DNA from 3 places in the Pseudoduganella sp. OTU4001 genome. Region 3 is predicted to be linked to each of the others. Evidence: predicted binding sites of a transcription regulator. Region 3 holds the regulator's gene; each other region holds the start of a gene.
What was found. Region 3 encodes FliA, which starts transcription of late flagellar genes. Its sites were predicted from a motif close to CTAAAGTTTNNNNNNNNNNNGCCGNTA; they were not measured.
Positions count from the first base shown of each region.

Region 1: the regulator FliA is predicted to act here: its motif matches at 3,620-3,646, upstream of fliD (flagellar filament capping protein FliD).
Region 2: the regulator FliA is predicted to act here: its motif matches at 3,056-3,082, upstream of AAHE99_RS19570 (flagellar protein FliT).

Region 1 covers NZ_JASATG010000030.1:54,144-59,675, forward strand. Annotated here, with positions in the region: gene AAHE99_RS21460 (GGDEF domain-containing protein) at 1-1,198, shown strand, start outside; gene AAHE99_RS21465 (flagellin N-terminal helical domain-containing protein) at 1,563-3,050, shown strand; gene AAHE99_RS21470 (flagellar protein FlaG) at 3,125-3,499, shown strand; gene fliD (flagellar filament capping protein FliD) at 3,682-5,532, shown strand, end outside.
Region 2 covers NZ_JASATG010000025.1:3,990-9,521, forward strand. Annotated here, with positions in the region: gene fumC (class II fumarate hydratase) at 1-1,144, opposite strand, end outside; gene AAHE99_RS19565 (type IV pilus assembly protein FimV) at 1,270-2,379, shown strand; gene AAHE99_RS19570 (flagellar protein FliT) at 2,749-3,012, opposite strand; gene AAHE99_RS19575 (HDOD domain-containing protein) at 3,166-3,981, opposite strand; gene AAHE99_RS19580 (M13 family metallopeptidase) at 4,217-5,532, shown strand, end outside.
Region 3 covers NZ_JASATG010000026.1:26,775-32,306, reverse strand. Annotated here, with positions in the region: gene flhF (flagellar biosynthesis protein FlhF) at 1-241, shown strand, start outside; gene AAHE99_RS20070 (MinD/ParA family ATP-binding protein) at 234-1,034, shown strand; gene AAHE99_RS20065 (RNA polymerase sigma factor FliA) at 1,052-1,783, shown strand; gene AAHE99_RS20060 (flagellar motor protein) at 1,765-2,511, shown strand; gene motD (flagellar motor protein MotD) at 2,513-3,280, shown strand; gene AAHE99_RS20050 (flagella synthesis protein FlgN) at 3,296-3,757, opposite strand; gene flgM (flagellar biosynthesis anti-sigma factor FlgM) at 3,769-4,092, opposite strand; gene flgA (flagellar basal body P-ring formation chaperone FlgA) at 4,200-4,916, opposite strand; gene flgB (flagellar basal body rod protein FlgB) at 5,045-5,464, shown strand; gene flgC (flagellar basal body rod protein FlgC) at 5,464-5,532, shown strand, end outside.

The DNA.
Region 1 (5,532 bases), on a different contig from region 3:
GGCGCGCCAGCTGCGCGAACTGCTGAGCCGCACCCTGACCTTTGCCGTCGCTTCCCTGCTGAGCGGTGCGCCGGCCCTGGTGGCCGAGGCCGAGTCGCTCGGCGCCGCCACCAAGGAAGCCCACACCGAAGCCGCCCTGGCCGAAATCGGCACCCGCCTGAAACAGCTGTGCTACCAGATCGAACTGCGCAGCGGCGATACCGCCGAACAGCAGGAACTCCTGCTGCGCCTGTTCCGCCTGCTGCTGGAAAACGTCAGCGAACTGCTGGACGACGATTCCTGGCTGCGCGGCCAGATCGACGCCGTGCAGGACCTGATCGCCGGCCCGCTCGACCAGCGTGCGCTGGAAGAAGCCACCCGCAGCCTGAAAGACGTCATCTATAAACAGAGCCAGCTCAAGCACTCGATCACCGACGTCAAGGCCACCGTCAAGAATATGATGATGACCTTCATCGACCGCCTCGGCGCGGTGGCGACTTCGACCGGCGATTTCCACGAAAAGATTGGCGGCTATTCCGACAAGATCCGCGCAGCGCGCGATATCGGCGAACTGAACCAGATCCTCGACGAAGTGTTGAAGGAAACCCGCCTGGTGCAGAGCGAGGCCCTGAAAGCGCGCGACAATATGATGGTGGCGCGCCAGGAAGTGCAGGACGCCGAAGCGAAAATCCACGCGCTGGAAGCCAAGCTGCAGCACCTGAGCGAACTGGTGCGCGAAGACCAGCTGACCGGCTCGCTCAACCGCCGCGGCCTGGACGATGTGTTCGAGCGCGAAACCGCCCGTTCCGACCGCCGCGGCACCCCGCTGTGCATCGCGGTGCTGGACCTGGACGATTTCAAGAAGCTCAACGACACCCTGGGCCATATCGCCGGCGACAATGCGCTCAAGCACCTGGTCAAGGTGGTCAAGGAAACCCTGCGCTCGATGGACGTGATCGCCCGCTTCGGCGGCGAGGAATTCCTGATCCTGCTGCCGGAAACCACCATCGAAGCGGCCACCGCCACCATGACCCGCCTGCAGCGCGAACTGACCCGCCACTTCTTCATGCACGAAAACGAGAAAGTGCTGATCACCTTCTCGGCCGGCGTGGCCCTGCGCCGCCCGAACGAAAACCAGACCGACCTGGTCAAGCGCGCCGACGGCGCCATGTACAAGGCCAAGAAGTCCGGCAAGAACCGGGTCGAAGTTGCCGAGTAAGCAACATCGCCCCACCCAGCCCGCCCTTTGGCGGGCTTTTTGTTGAGGAAAAGTCGGGGTCATGTCTGACATTCGGACAATTTCGCACGCGAAATTGTCCGAATGTCAGACATGACCCCGACTTTTTTCGCATGAAAAATATTTTTTTAAGGCCTAAAGTTCAGTAAAAGGCCGCCGTCTTAGCGTGCGTCGCAGGAGCAACTTGAGGGGCATGAGAGGGCGATTTACCTGCTAAATCACCCTAAAGGTTCCCATAGGGCAACCGTTACCCAATTCAACAGCGGCTTGATCGTCACGGAACAGCGTGGCGGGCCAAAGTGAATGAGCAAATTGCCCAACCTAGCAGTACAAATGGAGAAATACCATGGCTTCCGTAATTAACACCAACATCGCTTCCCTGAACTCGCAGCGCAACCTGACCACCTCCCAGGGCAGCCTGTCCACTTCCCTGCAACGTCTGTCTTCCGGTCTGCGTATTAACAGCGCGAAAGACGATGCGGCAGGCCTGGCGATTTCCGACCGTATGTCGTCGCAGATCCGTGGCATGACCCAGGCGATGCGTAACGCCAACGACGGCGTGTCGCTGTCGCAGACCGCTGAAGGCGCCCTGTCGTCCTCCGGCGAAATCCTGCAGCGTATCCGCGAACTGGCAGTGCAGTCCTCCAACGCCACCAACTCCGCTTCGGACCGTCAGGCTCTGCAGACTGAAGTTGGCCAGCTGGCATCTGAACTGAACCGTATCGCCCAGACCACCACCTTCAACGGCCAGGCTCTGCTGGACGGCACCATGGGTACCGCGACCTTCCAGGTCGGTGCCGATGCCAACCAGACCATCCAGGCCACCGGTGCGAACTTCCTGACCAACACCTACGGCAACAACCGTATCGCCAACGATGCAGTGCAAGTGACCGGCGCCAGCCTGGCGGCCGTCGGCACGGTGGACGTCAACGGCGTGCGCGGCAGTGTCACCGTCGATACCGCCGTGGGTGACACGGCCAAGTCGGTCGCTGCCAAGGTGAACAACGAAACTGCGGAAACCGGTGTCACCGCGACCGCGGAAACCAACGTCAACCTGAGCCTGACGGGCGGCGAATCGTATGAGTTCACCCTGGTGGGCGATAACACCGCCGCCGGCAACGAAGCGACCATTACCTTCTCCGTAGGCGCGGGCGCCGACGAAGCAGCGGATTACGCGTCGGCCATCAACGCCATCAACGCCCAGTCCTCCAAGACCGGTGTCACCGCCCAGTACGACGCGACCAACGGCGGGCTGAAGCTGAGCCACGCCAGCGGTGCCGATATTGTGATCGCGGACACCGCCGCCGTCGCCAATACCGACTTCGACGTCGACAACTACGCCGCCGATGGTACCCTGGTGAGCGCGGGCGCTGGTGGTGCAGCCTTCAGCGCCATCGGTGGCACCGCGGTGGCGCATGGCCGCGTGACCTTCGACTCGGAAAGCTCGTTCTCGATCACCGACACCGGCTCCGGCTTCTCGCTGGACAACGCAGGCGCCGCCGGCACCTCGACCCTGAACGCGGTGGCCGACCTGGACGTGACTGACTTCGCAGGTTCCCAGCTGGCGATCAAGATCGCTGACGCAGCCCTGGCTTCGGTCAACAACCAGCGTGCAGCCTTCGGTGCTCTGCAGTCGCGCTTCTCGTCGACCATCTCGAACCTGAGCGCAACGACCGAGAACCTGTCGGCATCGCGTTCCCGTATCGTGGATACCGACTTCGCGGCAGAAACTGCAAGCCTGACCCGTGCGCAGATCCTGCAACAAGCTGGTACCGCCATGCTGGCCCAGGCCAACTCGCTGCCTAACGGCGTGCTGAGCCTGCTGCGCGGTTAATCGCCGGATAGCGTGTAAAAAGCGATTCCCCGCTCCGGTCACCCGGACCGGGGAATTTCCCGTAGGAGGTCTATATGACTATCGATTCGATATCTGCTTCTGCACCACGGCCCGACCGTGGCAGCGTGGGTGCGGAACCAGCCGCCGCCCCGGTGGCTGGGCGCAGCCCTGCCGCTGCGGTGGAAACCGTCGATGCGGTCAAGGCCAAGGAGGCTGCGCCTTCCAAGAAGGATGTGGAAGAAGCGGTCGCCAAGCTGAACAAGACGGTGCAGGACCGGGCCCAAGCGCTCGAGTTCTCCATCGACAATGACAGCAACCGCACTATCGTCAAGGTGATCGACCAGAGCACCAAGGAAGTCCTGCGTCAGATCCCGACGCCGGAAGCTTTGCAGATTGCCAAGTCAATCGACGCCCGCAGTGGTGGCCTCCTGGTCGACCAGGAAGCCTGAACACGCCAGCGGAGTACCAGGCCCGGCATGCCACGCGGCATCCCGGGCTTTTTTGCGCTATGCTGGTACCAGCGGCGCGGCAAGAGTGCTTGTCAGCGGAACAAGCCCGGAAATCCCCCTCTCAAGTCACGTTTGATTTTGCCGATAAGCACTTATAGTGACGCTTTCTATGGAGTATTTCTGTGGCTATTTCTTCCCCCACCCTGACGTCGCCTGGCATTGGTTCTGGCTTGAATGTCAATGACATCGTGGCGAAGCTGATGGCTGCCGAAGCGGCTCCATTGCAAGCCTACGAACGCAAGGCCGCCTCCTACCAGGCCAAAGTCAGCGCCCTCGGTTCCCTGAGCGGCGCCATCGGCGTGTTCCAGAGCGCGCTCGGTTCGCTGACCAAGGCCGACGCTTTCCGCGCCCTGAGCGCGGTGGCGGGCGATGACAAGGTCCTGACCGCGACGGCCGGCGCCAAAGCCACGCCGGGCAACTACAACATCAATGTCACCCAGCTGGCCCAGGCGCAAACGCTGACCAGCTCGGGCCTGGCCAGCAAAAACACCGCCATCGGTCTTGGCACCAAGACCACCATGTATTTCGAGTTCGGCACCGCCACCAATGTCGGCTTCGGCGTGGACGGCAGCGGCATCACCAGCGCCATGCACACCAACGGCCTGGCCGACGGTTCGCTGACCATCAACGGCACCGCCATCAGCACCACGGCCGACACCAAGAGCGCCGCCGCGCTGGCCACGGCCATCAACGCCAAGACCGCCACCACCGGCGTCAGCGCCAGCACCATGAATATCTTCAGCACCTTCGGCGATGTCGCCACCGGTGCCGATGGGACGTATTCGCTGACCGTGGGCGGGGTCGAGATCGCCTCCCAGGGCAATAGCGTTGCCGTGGGCAGCGGCGTGAGCGCCGCCGACATCGACACCAACCTGGCCGGCCCGGGCGCCATCCGCGACGCGCTGGACGCCGCCGGCATCACCTTCACCGGCAGCGCTGCCGCCGGCACGCTGGAATTCCGCAGCGCAGGCGGCGGCAGCATCGCCGTGGAAGAAGTGGTGGCCGGTACCGTCAGCGGCGGCATTGCCACCGCAGCCGGCAGCGCCAACGACGGTTCGAGCTACACCTCGACCACCAGCCTGCGCCTGACGTCGGCCGACGGCAGCGCCATCACCATTGGCGGCACCAACCCGGCAGCGGCCGGCCTGACTGCCGGCACCGGCGGCAGCAACCTGGCCGGCAGCTTCAAATACAATTCCTCGCCGCTCAAAGGCGTGGTGATCGACGGCACCAACAACACGCTGGAAGGCATCCGCGACGCCATCAACAAGGCGGCGATCGGCGTCAACGCCAGCATCATCAACGACGGCAGCGGCACGCCCTACCGCCTGGTGCTGAACAACACCGCCACCGGCGAAAAGACGTCGATGAAGATCCGCCTGGAAGGCGATGCCGGCAACCCGCCCGATACCGCGCTGAACGACCTGCTGGCCTACGATCCGGCCGGCACTACCCGCAACCTGAAGCAGACTGCGGCGGCGCAAGACACCAAGGCCAGCGTCAACGGCATCACCATCAGCAGCGCCACCAACTCGATCAGCGAAGCCATCCAGGGCGTGACGCTGAACGTGACCAAGCTCGGCAGCAGCTCCCTCAACATCAGCAAGGACACCGGTTCGCTGAAAACCAACCTGACCAACTTCGTCAAGGCCTACAACGACCTCGACAAGGCGATCAAGGACATGACCGGCTATGACCCGGAAACCAAGAAGGCCGGCATCCTGCAGGGCGACTTCACCGCCCAGACCGTGCAGTCGAGTTTGCGCAAGATGCTGGGCGCGCCGATTACCGGCCTCAGCGGGTCGCTGGCCAACCTGGGCCAAGTCGGCATCAGCTTTGACAAGACCGGCCAGCTGAGCCTCGACAGCGGCAAGCTGCAGAAAGCCATCGACAACAATTTCAGCGATATCGCCTCGCTGTTTGCCGCGGTCGGCAGCGCCAGCGACAGCAGCATCAGCTTCGTCAGCTCAACC
Region 2 (5,532 bases), on a different contig from region 3:
AACTGCGCATGCCATCGGCCAGCAAGCGCGCACTTTGCAGGAAGTTGTGGGCAATGAGCGGCTTGAAGACATTCAGCTCGAAGTTGCCGGAAGCGCCGCCCATGGTGATTGCCACATCGTTGCCGAACACCTGGCAGCACAGCATGGTCAGCGCTTCGCTCTGGGTCGGGTTGACCTTGCCGGGCATGATGGAGCTGCCTGGCTCGTTCTCCGGGATGGTGATTTCGCCCAGGCCCGAGCGCGGGCCGGACGCCATCCAGCGCACATCGTTGGCCAGCTTCATCAGGGCGGTAGCCAGGGTTTTCAGGGCGCCGTGGGCGGAAACCAGGGCGTCGTGCCCGGCCAGGGCGGCGAATTTGTTGTCGGCGGTGCGGAAGGGCAGTTTCAGCCGGCTGGCCAGTTCCGCAGCGATGCGCGTCGCGTACTCCGGATGGGAATTCAGGCCGGTGCCAACCGCCGTGCCGCCTGCCGCCAGTTCCAGCACGGCGGGCAGGGCTGCTTCGATGGCTTTTTCAGCGTAATCCAGCTGGGCCACGTAACCGGAAAACTCCTGGCCCAGGGTGAGCGGTGTGGCGTCCTGCAGGTGGGTGCGGCCGATTTTGACGATGCCTTCGAATGCCCGGGCCTTCTCCTGCAGCGTGGCGCGCAGCTGGCGCAGCGCCGGCAGCACATTGCCGGCTACCGCTTGCGCTGCCGCCACGTGCATGGCAGTCGGGAAGATGTCGTTTGACGACTGGCCCTTGTTCACGTCGTCATTCGGATGCAGCTTGCGGCCATCGCCGCGCTCGCCGCCCAATAGTTCGGACGCGCGGTTGGCGAGTACTTCGTTCATATTCATATTGGACTGGGTGCCGGAGCCGGTCTGCCAAACCGCCAGCGGGAATTCGCCGGCATGCTGGCCGGCCAGGACTTCGTCGGCAGCCTGCATGATGGCATTGGCCTTGGCGCCATCCAGTACCCCGAGATCGACGTTGACCTTGGCGGCGGCGCGCTTCACGCTGGCAAGCGCAGCGATCAGTTCAGGGGGCATGCGTTCGCTTGAAATGCGGAAGTGCTCCAGCGAACGCTGGGTCTGGGCGCCCCACAACTGGCTGGCGGGAACTTCAATCGGGCCAAAGCTGTCGCGCTCGGTTCTGCTGTCCATGTGTGCTCCAGGGGTGGGGAGTGATGTCATGATTCTAACGCCATTAGCGCGCTAGCTCTGCCGGGCCTACAAAAATGGGATTTTTCGCCGTTAATGAATACATTACGGAAATAGACCTGTTCTCCATGCTAAGCAAACGAAAGACCTTAGGCGCGCTGGCGCTGCTTGTCGCCACCCTGTGCGGCCCGGCGCATGCCGCTGAACTGGGCGAGGTGAAGGTCAATTCGTTCATTGGCCAGCAGTTATCCGCGGACATCGAGCTGGTGGATCTGACGCCGGCCGATCTGGCGGAAATCCAGGCCAAGCTTGCCAACCCGGATGTGTTCAAAGGCGCAGGGCTGGGTGTGCCGCCGGTGCTGGGCGGCCTGTATATCTCCGTCGCCAAGCGCGATGAGCGCCGTTTCCTGCACCTGACGACACTGCAGCCAGTGAACAGTGAGGCGCTGCACCTGTTCCTGGAATTGACTAGCGGCGGCCGCCAGGTCATCCGCGCGGCCACGCTGTGGCTGACGCCGGAGCCGCCAGCACAGCGCGTGGCGCGCACGGTGGCGACGCCGGCTGCCGCGCGTATGCCGCTCACTTCGCCTGTGCCGGAAGGCGGCGAAGCAGCCATGAGTGCAGCCGCCGAGCGCGCATTCGCAGCCCGCAAGGCAGTCGCGCCTGCACCTTCACCGATCGCCGCCAAGTCCGAGCAGCCCAGAACCGTTGTAAAGCCCGCGCAGGCACTGCAAGCTGTTCCGCCCGCGCCGGCAAAAGCGGCGCCGCCGACCCCGGCCCCGGTCGCCGCAGCTGCAGCGCCGGCCGAGGCATGCGTACCCGCCCAGGTCGAAGCCCAGATCCAGCAATGCCAGGCCATGACCGGCAAGCTGGTGGACCTGGAAGGCAAAGTCCAGCGACTACAGCAAGCGCTCACCGCTCCAGCGCCCGCTCTGCCTCCAGCGCCGGCCAAGGCAGCGGCTGCACTCGTGAAATCCGAAGCGCCAGCCAAGCCAGGCGCCACACCAGTCAAGCCCGGTAAGCCTGGCGTAACAGGCGAACTGGAAGCCAAATCCCGCACCAGCATGATCATGATGGCGGTCGGCGGACTGGCAGGCTTGGCCGCATTGGGCGGCGTAATCTACTTCCTGCGCAAGCGGCGAGGGCAGGGGCCGCTGAAAATCTGGCAATCCTTCCGCAAGAAAGAGGAGCCGCCAGCTGAAGAGCCTACTATGGAAGAAGCAACTGCCCAGGGGTAACAGCCGTTGCTTTTATGCGCTAGACAATTTTTTTTGAACTGCGATATACTGGGCTCACACAGGCGAGGTTCTGCCGCAGTCACCACCGATAGCGTGACGCGACCCGCAGAGCGACGTTGACGAAACGACCCCGCCTGGAAGCTGTTCATAGCCGACTGAGGCGATATGAACGCCGGGTGCAACCGGCGCTGAGGCGACACCAGGAGATACCTGGTGCTCGCCCCTCCCAATTCCTCGAAGGCGCCCCAAGCGGGCGCCTTTTTCATTCCAGAAATTTTTGTCCTTATTCGTTCCTGACCCCAAAGTGGACAAAAGTGGCGAAAAAGAAAAAAGCGCCCGGAGGCGCTTTATCTTCTGCGGGGCAGGGAATTAGCCGTTCAGGCGGCTCTGCCATGGCTCGGTGACTTCGCGGATGGCGCGGTCGTTGGCCAGGATTTGTTTCAGCAGGTCAATCTTGCGCTGGCGGGCATCGCCTTGCAGCGGCGCGGCGCCACCCATCAGGGCTACCGAGGCTGCGGCACATTGGTTTTCCATGCGGTCGAGCGAATCCCAGTCGCTGGATTGCGCGGCCATCACCATCTGATTGGTCAAACCGGCAATTTTTTCGTAGGTTGCGAGGACTTCAGAGGTCATTTTGAGCCTTGGATTCTGGGCGCGGAGTACCGCATGTCAGGATTTACGTCAGGCTCGGCAGGAACTTTAGGGTTTTTTGAAAAAAAAATTAAAAAAGCCGTTGCGCCCCCATCCCAAGGGCGGCAACGGCCAGGAGCTAAGCGAAAAACTTGTTTATTTGATCAGTTCTTCCAGGCCTGCGCTCAGTTCGTCCAGCGATGGCATCTGGTCGATCAGGGCATTGTCTTCCAGGCCCAGCAGGTCGGCGACTTCGGTCGGGTAGCAGGCGGCGATTTCGTCCGGGGTCAGCTTGTTTTCATCGACGCGGGCGCGCCAGGCGGCCAGGTGGATGACGGCGGCCAGCAAGTCGTCGCCCGGATGAGGGAAGGCGGCAATGGTTTCGGAGAACGCTGGCGGGAACTTCCAGCGGCGGGCCAGTTCGGCGCCGACGTCGGCGAAGTTGTAGCCCAGCGAGGCTTGCTCGGCATCCAGGCGGCGCGCGTCGAGCGGGCCGGCCACGTGGTCCAGCGCAATCGCCTGCTCGGGCATGGCGGCGTGGATTACCAGCTGGCCAATCGCGTGCATCATGCCGATGGTGAAGGCGAGGTCGGTGTTCTGTTTGCAGGCCTTGGCGATGAACTTGGCGCCCACCGCAGTGCGCAGGCTGTAGCGCCAGAACTGGCGCAGGTCGAGGCCGGGCACGGTCTTGAAGCCGCTCACCAGGCCGGAGCTGATCACCAGCGTGCGCACGGTGACAAAGCCCAGCATCAGCACGGCGTCTTCCACGGTGCCGATCGAGCGCGAGACATGGTAATAGGCGGAATTGGCCAGGCGTAGCAGTTTGGCGCTCAGCACCGGGTCGGCCGACAGTTTCTTGGCGATCTCTTCGGTGGAGACGCTGGCCTTGTCGAAGCTGCTGATCAATTCGTCAACAACCTTCGGCGCAGTAGGCAACGCTGTCGGGTTCTGGAACAGGGCTTCGAGCTTCATGGAAAGTCTCCTTTTTGATAGGCGTTGCTGTAAGTGAACTATAAAGCCATTCCAGAGGGGAGTGCAGCAAGTTTTTAACATTCGTTGGCATTGCTGCACAGCATTCCTCGATTTTTGCATCTGATCCTCGAAATTTGCAGTCTGTCGCACAGCGGCCATGTCATGGCCGAGTTGCCGCTAGAGTGCAGGCTGGCTTATTCCGCCATAAATAATTACGAGAGATAGGGATACAACAATGCATGCAACCACACGCGTAACGCCACTCAAGCTGGCCCTTACCCTGGCCTTCTGCGGCGCCACCATGGGCCTGGCCCCGGCAATCGCCCAACAGGCGGCGCCGGCCCAGGCTGCGCCAGTACAGGCAGCGGCCGCGCCGCTGCCGGGCGATGATTTCTTTGGCTATGTGAATGCCGACTGGCTGGCCAAGACCGAGATCCCGGCCGATAAAGGCAGCTGGGGCGCCGGTTCCGCGCTGGGCGATGAAACCAACGCCCGCATCGTTAAACTGATTGAAGAAACCGCCGCCAGGAACCCGGCCGGCGATGCGCGCCGCGTGACGGACTTCTACCGCGCCTTCATGGATGAAGCGGCAATCGAAGCCGCCGGTACCGCTTCGCTGATGCCGGAGTTGAAGAAGATCGATGCGATCAAGGATAAGGAGGCCCTGGTGCACGCCCTGGGCGCCAGCCTGCGCGCCGATGTGGATCCGCTGAACGCGACCAATTTCTACACCGAGAACATCTTCGGCATGTGGTTCGCGCAGGGCCTGAATGACCCGCACCATTACGTTCCCTACATCCTGCAGGGCGGCCTGGGCATGCCTGACCGTGCCTTCTACCTGGACGACACCCCGCGCATGGGCCAGCTGCGCACCGCTTACCAGGCCCACATCGCCGCCATGATGAAGCTGGCCGGCTACAGCGAGCCGGAAACCCGCGCTGCGCGCGTGTTCGAACTGGAAAAGAAGATCGCCCAGTCGCACGGCAGCCGCGAAGATTCGGCCGATATCCAGAAGGCCAACAACCTGTGGACCATGAAAGACTTCAGCGCCAAGGCGCCGGGCATGGATTGGAAGGCTTTCTTCCGCGCCGCCGGCCTGGGCAAGCAGGGCAAGTTCATGGTCTACCATCCGAGCGCGATCACTGGCGCGGCGGCCCTGGTCAATGAAATGCCGCTGCAGGCCTGGAAGGACTTCCTGGCCTTCCACACCGTCAACCACTTCGGCAATTCGCTGCCGAAAGCCTTCGTCGACCAGCGCTTTGAATTCTATGGCCGCACCATGAACGGTACGCCGCAGCTGTCGCCACGCTGGAAGCGCGGCCTGAGTGCGGTCAATAACGCGGTGCCGGATGCTGCGGGCAAGATGTACGTCGAGCGCTACTTCCCGGCGGAAGCCAAGACCCGCTTGCAGGCGATGGTGACCAACATCGTGGCGGCCTTCCACAAGCGCGTTGAGAAGCTGGACTGGATGGCGCCTGCCACTAAGAAGGAAGCGCAGGAAAAGCTGCGCACCCTGTACGTGGGCGTGGGTTATCCGGACAAGTGGACTTC
Region 3 (5,532 bases):
GCTCGACGAAGCCGCCTCGATCGGCTCCGCGCTGGACGTGGTGATCCGCCACAAGCTGCGCCTGTTCTACGCCTCCAACGGCCAGCGCGTGCCGGAAGACCTGCACCTGGCCGATCCGGCCGCCCTGGTGGAGCGTGCCTTCGGCGGCCAGTCCGCCCCAAAATTCGGCGACGCCGAACTGCCGCTGCTGATGGCCGGCGCCGCCCAAGACCCGATGCTGCGCGAGGTACGCCTTGGCTAATTTCGATTTCGACCAGGCCGAAGGCCTGCGCCGGATGCTGGCCGGCCCCCGGCCACGCATCATCACCTTCCTGTCGGCCACCCCGCAGGACGATAAAGGCGCCATGCTGGTTAACCTGGGCGCCTCGCTGTCGCAAGCTGGCAACGATGTGCTGCTGGTCGACGCCTGCGCCAGCGCCCACGGCGTGGCCTCCCGCCTCGGCCTGGATGCCGGCGGCAGCCTGCTCGACGTGGCGCGCCAGCGCAGCGCCCTGAACCAGGTGCTGCACGCCGCCCCGCAGGGCTTCAATGTGGTGTCGATGACGCGCGGCGAGGCGCGCCGCGGCCCGGACGAAGGGCGCCGCCTGGCCAAGGCCTTCGGCGTGCTGGCCAGCCAGAGCGGCATCGTGCTGGTCGATGGCGAGTTCGATGGCGAGGCCTTCCCGGTACCGGTCATGGCCAGTTCCGAGATCGTGGTGCAAGTGTCAAACAGTGCCACTTCCATCAAGAATGCTTATATGATGATCAAGCGGCTCAACCATGAGCTGGGCCGCCGCCCGTTTGGCATCCTGGTCACCGGCGCTTCCGAGGCCGAAGCGAGGGTGGTTTACGATAATATGGCGCATGCGGCAAGCCGTTACCTGGCAGTCAACCTCGTTTCCATGGGGTCGGTGCCAGCCGACGAATACCTGCAGCGCGCTGCCCGGCTGGGTCGTGCGGTGGTGGACGCCTTCCCGCTGGCCGGGGCTTCAGTAGCCTTCCGCCAGCTGGCGGGCCGTTTCGCGATGGGGAGCTGCAACCATTTTAGAGCCTGATAAGAATTAGAACCTTTATGTACACGGTCAAAGGGAAGGTGGATAAGGATTCCTTGCTGACGGAGCACATGCCGTTGGTCAAGCGCCTGGCCCACCATATGAAGGCAAAATTGCCGCCCAGTGTGGAAGTGGATGACCTGGTACAAGCAGGCATGATCGGCTTGCTCGATGCGATCAACCGCTATGAAGAAACCCACGGCGCCCAGTTCGAAACGTACGCAGTGATGCGTATCCGTGGCGCCATGCTGGATGAGCTGCGCAGCTCCGACTGGATGCCGCGCTCGATGCGCCAGGACATGCGCAAGATCGAAAACGCGATGGCCACGCTGCAGCAGCGCCTGGGCCGCCCGCCGACCGAGTCGGAAGTGGCGAAATCGCTAAAACTGTCGCTGTCCGACTACCAGGAAATGCTGTCCGAAGGCGGCGGCCACCAGCTGGTGTATTACGAAGATTTTCACGAGGAAGACGGCAACGACAGCTTCCTCGACCGCTATGCCCATGATGAAGATGCCGATCCGCTGCGCGCGCTGCTCGACACCGACTTCCGCCAGGCTGTGATCGATGCGATTGATGCGCTACCGCCACGCGAGAAAATGCTGATGGGCCTTTACTACGAGGAAGAGCTGAACCTGAAAGAGATCGGCGCCGTGATGGGTGTTTCCGAGTCGCGGGTTTCGCAGTTGCACACACAAGCCGTGGCGCGCCTGCGTGCCTCGCTGCGGGAGCAGGCATGGACTGGTCCAGCGTAGCCGGCGTACTGCTGGCGCTGGCCGGCATCATCGTCGGCCAGGGGCTGGAAGGGGGCAAGATCACCTCCCTGCTGCAGCCGGCGGCCTTCGCCATCGTGGTGATCGGCACCTTCGGCGCGGTCATGCTGCAAACCCGTACGCCGACCTTGCGCCGTGGCTTGTCCATGCTGCGCTGGGTTTTCAAACCGCCGGTCGATACGCGCGCCCAGCTGGCGCGCGACATCAACAACTGGAGCCACATCGCCCGCCGCGACGGGCTGCTGGCGCTGGAGCGGCCCATGCTGGGTGCCAAGGACAAATTTGTCGCCAAGGGATTGCGCATGATCGTGGACGGCATCCAGCCGGACAAGATGCGCCAGATCCTGGATATGGAAATCACAGCCTTTGAAACGGCTGAGCGGCAGGCGGTGCGTATCTGGGAATCGGCGGCCGGCTATTCGCCGACCATCGGCATCCTCGGTGCGGTGCTGGGCCTGATCCATGTGATGGAAAACCTGACCGACCCGAGCAAGCTCGGTTCCGGCATTGCGGTGGCCTTCGTTTCGACCATCTACGGCGTCGGCCTGGCCAACCTGTTCTTCTACCCGATTGCCAACAAGCTCAAGACCATCGTCACACGCCAGGTTTACCTGCAGGAGCTGACGGCGGCCGTGTTCTACGATATCGCCACCGGCGACTTTACCCGCGTGGTGGATGAACGCATTGCGACCCTGATGCGGGAGCCGTGATATGCAATACCGCCGCGCGCGCCGCAAGTTCGATGACGATCCGGAAAACCACGAGCGTTGGCTGATCTCCTACGCCGACTTCATCACGCTGCTGTTTGCCTTCTTTGTCGTGATGTATGCGATTTCCTCGGTCAACCTGGGCAAGTACAAGGTGTTTTCGGACGCGCTGGGCGATGCCTTTGGCGGTGCCGGCGCGGCGCCGCCCACTACCACCGAGGTGCAGAGCCTGCCCATTCCGAATCCGGCCCAGCGCAAGCGCAATGAGCAGATCAAGCGCGAGAAGGAGCAGATGCAGCGGCTGGCCAAGGATTTGTCCAGCACCCTGGCGCCTTTGGTGAAAGAAGGGAAGGTGCGGGTGACGCAGAATTTGCGCGGGGTCAGCGTGGAGATCAACGCTTCCGTGCTGTTCAATCCGGGCGACGCGCGCCTGACCGACGAATCGCGCGAGGCGCTGACGGCGGTGGCGACCTTGCTCAGGGATGACCCGCATGCGGTGCAGGTAGAGGGGCATACCGATAATGTCCCGATCCGGAATACGCTTTATCCGTCGAACTGGGAATTGTCGGCGGTGCGGGCAGGCAGTGTGGTGCGCCTGTTTATTGAATCGGGGATCGCGCCGTCGCGCATGACGGCGGTCGGGCATGCTGATAACCAGCCGGTCGCACCCAATACCGATCCGGAATCGCGCGCGCGCAACCGGCGGGTGGCGGTGACGATCTTGTCGGGGATTCCTGATCCGGGGACGGAGATTCCAACCCCTCGGTTCTAAATTAAAAGCGAAAATTCAGCCAGCGATAAACCCGCGGCGGGTCGTCCCGCCGGAAGTCATCCCACTTGGCCCATAAACCGTGGTCTGCTGCGGCCGCAGCGCTTGCAGCGCGCCCTGGGTCTGCCCCAGGTGCTTATTGATCAGCACGCCATTCAGGCGATTCAATTCCTTGGCCGCCCGGGTCTGGTCCAGCAGCCTTTGCCACAGCATATTGGCAGCATCATCGTGCTGGACTTCCAGCCACGACTCCATGCCCGCTTCCATCGCAGGGAAGCCGGCCTCAGCCAGCGCCTGGTGGCGTGCGGTGGCCAGCGAGGCCATTTCATTGACCAACGCCGACTTTTGCGGCGTGAGCGAGGTCAGGTGCTCAATGTCCGCCGCGACCAGATCCTGCTGCTCCTGTTTCAGGACTACCAGCAATTCCGTGATCTTGTCCAACTCAGCCTGCAGGCTGTGTTTCGGCGAGACAGTTGCCATTATTTGAATCCTTAGCGTTGCTTACGCGAGTGCAGCAGGTCGCGGACTGTTTCCAGCAAACCGTCTGCCACTTTTTCCGAATTGACCTGGAACTGGCCGTCAGCAATCGCCATCTTGATACGTTCGACTTTCTTGGTATCGAATACGGCATTGCTACCGGCAGCGCCACTGGCCGCCAATGCCTGTCCTTGCGCGGACAGGCGCACATTGTCGGTACTTGCCTGCGGTGCGGCAGTGTTCGTTGCGGCGGCCTTGTCCGCGCCGCGCGCGTTCCCGGTCGTCGCGGGCGAACTTGGCAAGCCCGGCGTGTTCTTCAATGTATCGTTGATCTTCACAGCTTTATCCTCGTCTGGTTGGAGGCCTTTACCCCGGCATACGAGTCTATAACGGCAGCCTGCCGCCAAACTTTAGCTGGCTGTCGGCAATTCCTTATTACTTTTTGTCAAAATGTCACTTCAACCAAGCCACCAGTGCGGGCAATTCCGCTGATTTGCTGGCCGTTGCCAGTGCGCACAGCCACCACCTGGCCCTCGGCCGCCGAACCGGCTGCCTTACCCTCGGCCGAGACCGAGAAACCGTTGCCTTTCGACACCAACTTGACCAGCTGGCCCTGCAGGATCACCGGTTTGGCTTTCACCAGGTCCAGCCGCAGCGGCGTACCTGCCGAAATGGAAAGATTGCTGGTGCGTCCAATCAGCTGCGCCTTGTCGGTGGCAATGCCCGGCGGCAGGGCGGTCAGTTCGCCCTGCATGATGGCCAGCTGGCTTTCCTCGATGGACTGGCCCTGTACCAGCGGCACGGCGGCGGCGACATAGCTGCCAAGCACGGATACCTGGGATTGAATATATACCGTCCACGGCGAAGGCGCCGCACAGCGCACGCCCACCGTGGTCTTGCCCCAGGCGCGTGCACCCGGCATCAGGAAAGCTTCCGGCGCCGGGCAGGGCGCCAGGTTCAGGCGCGGATCGACGGCGCCCACGCTGACCGTGACCTTGCCGGGCAGGCCGGCCGTCTGCACGGTCAGGAATTGCTCGGCGACTTGGCGCAGCGCGGCGTGATCCATGCGGGCCGGGGCGGCCGGCGCCGGCGCGGCGATGGCCACGGCGGTGACGGCAATAGTGGCTGCGAGCAGGGCGACGGTAATGAGTTTGCGTTTCATGCAGCACATCTTAGCCTTCGCGCGAGGCGGGCAAGCCATGAATAGGGGCAAAAACCCCGTCTTTCTCTTCCGATCAAGCAAGGGCATTGCTCCGTATCATCGAACCTGTCATCAAGCGGAGAAGCGCCATGTTAGGCAAACTCGACAACCACCTGCTGTTCAACGAAACCGCCCTCAGCCTGCGCGAGAAGCGCCAGGCCGTGCTGGCGTCGAATATTGCCAATGCCGATACGCCGAACTACAAGGCGCGCGACATCGACTTTTCCGCCAACCTGCAGGCGGCGCTGGACCGCGCCAAGAACCCGCCGCCGCTGAATACCACCGCCAGCAAGCATTTCCCGCGCCCCCAGCAAGACGGCAGCACGCTGCCCGACGGCACGCCGCTGCTGTACCGTACGCCGGCCCAGGGCGCGGTGGATGGCAACACGGTCGACATGGACGTCGAGCGCAATAACTTTGCCGACAACGCCCTGCGCTATGAAGCGGGCGTGACCTTTATCAATTCGCAGATCAAAGGCCTGCTGGCCGCGATCCAGGGAGGCCAGTAATGTCCTTGTTCAGTATTTTCAATGTATCCGGTTCGGCCATGAGCGCCCAGGCCCAGCGCCTGAACGTG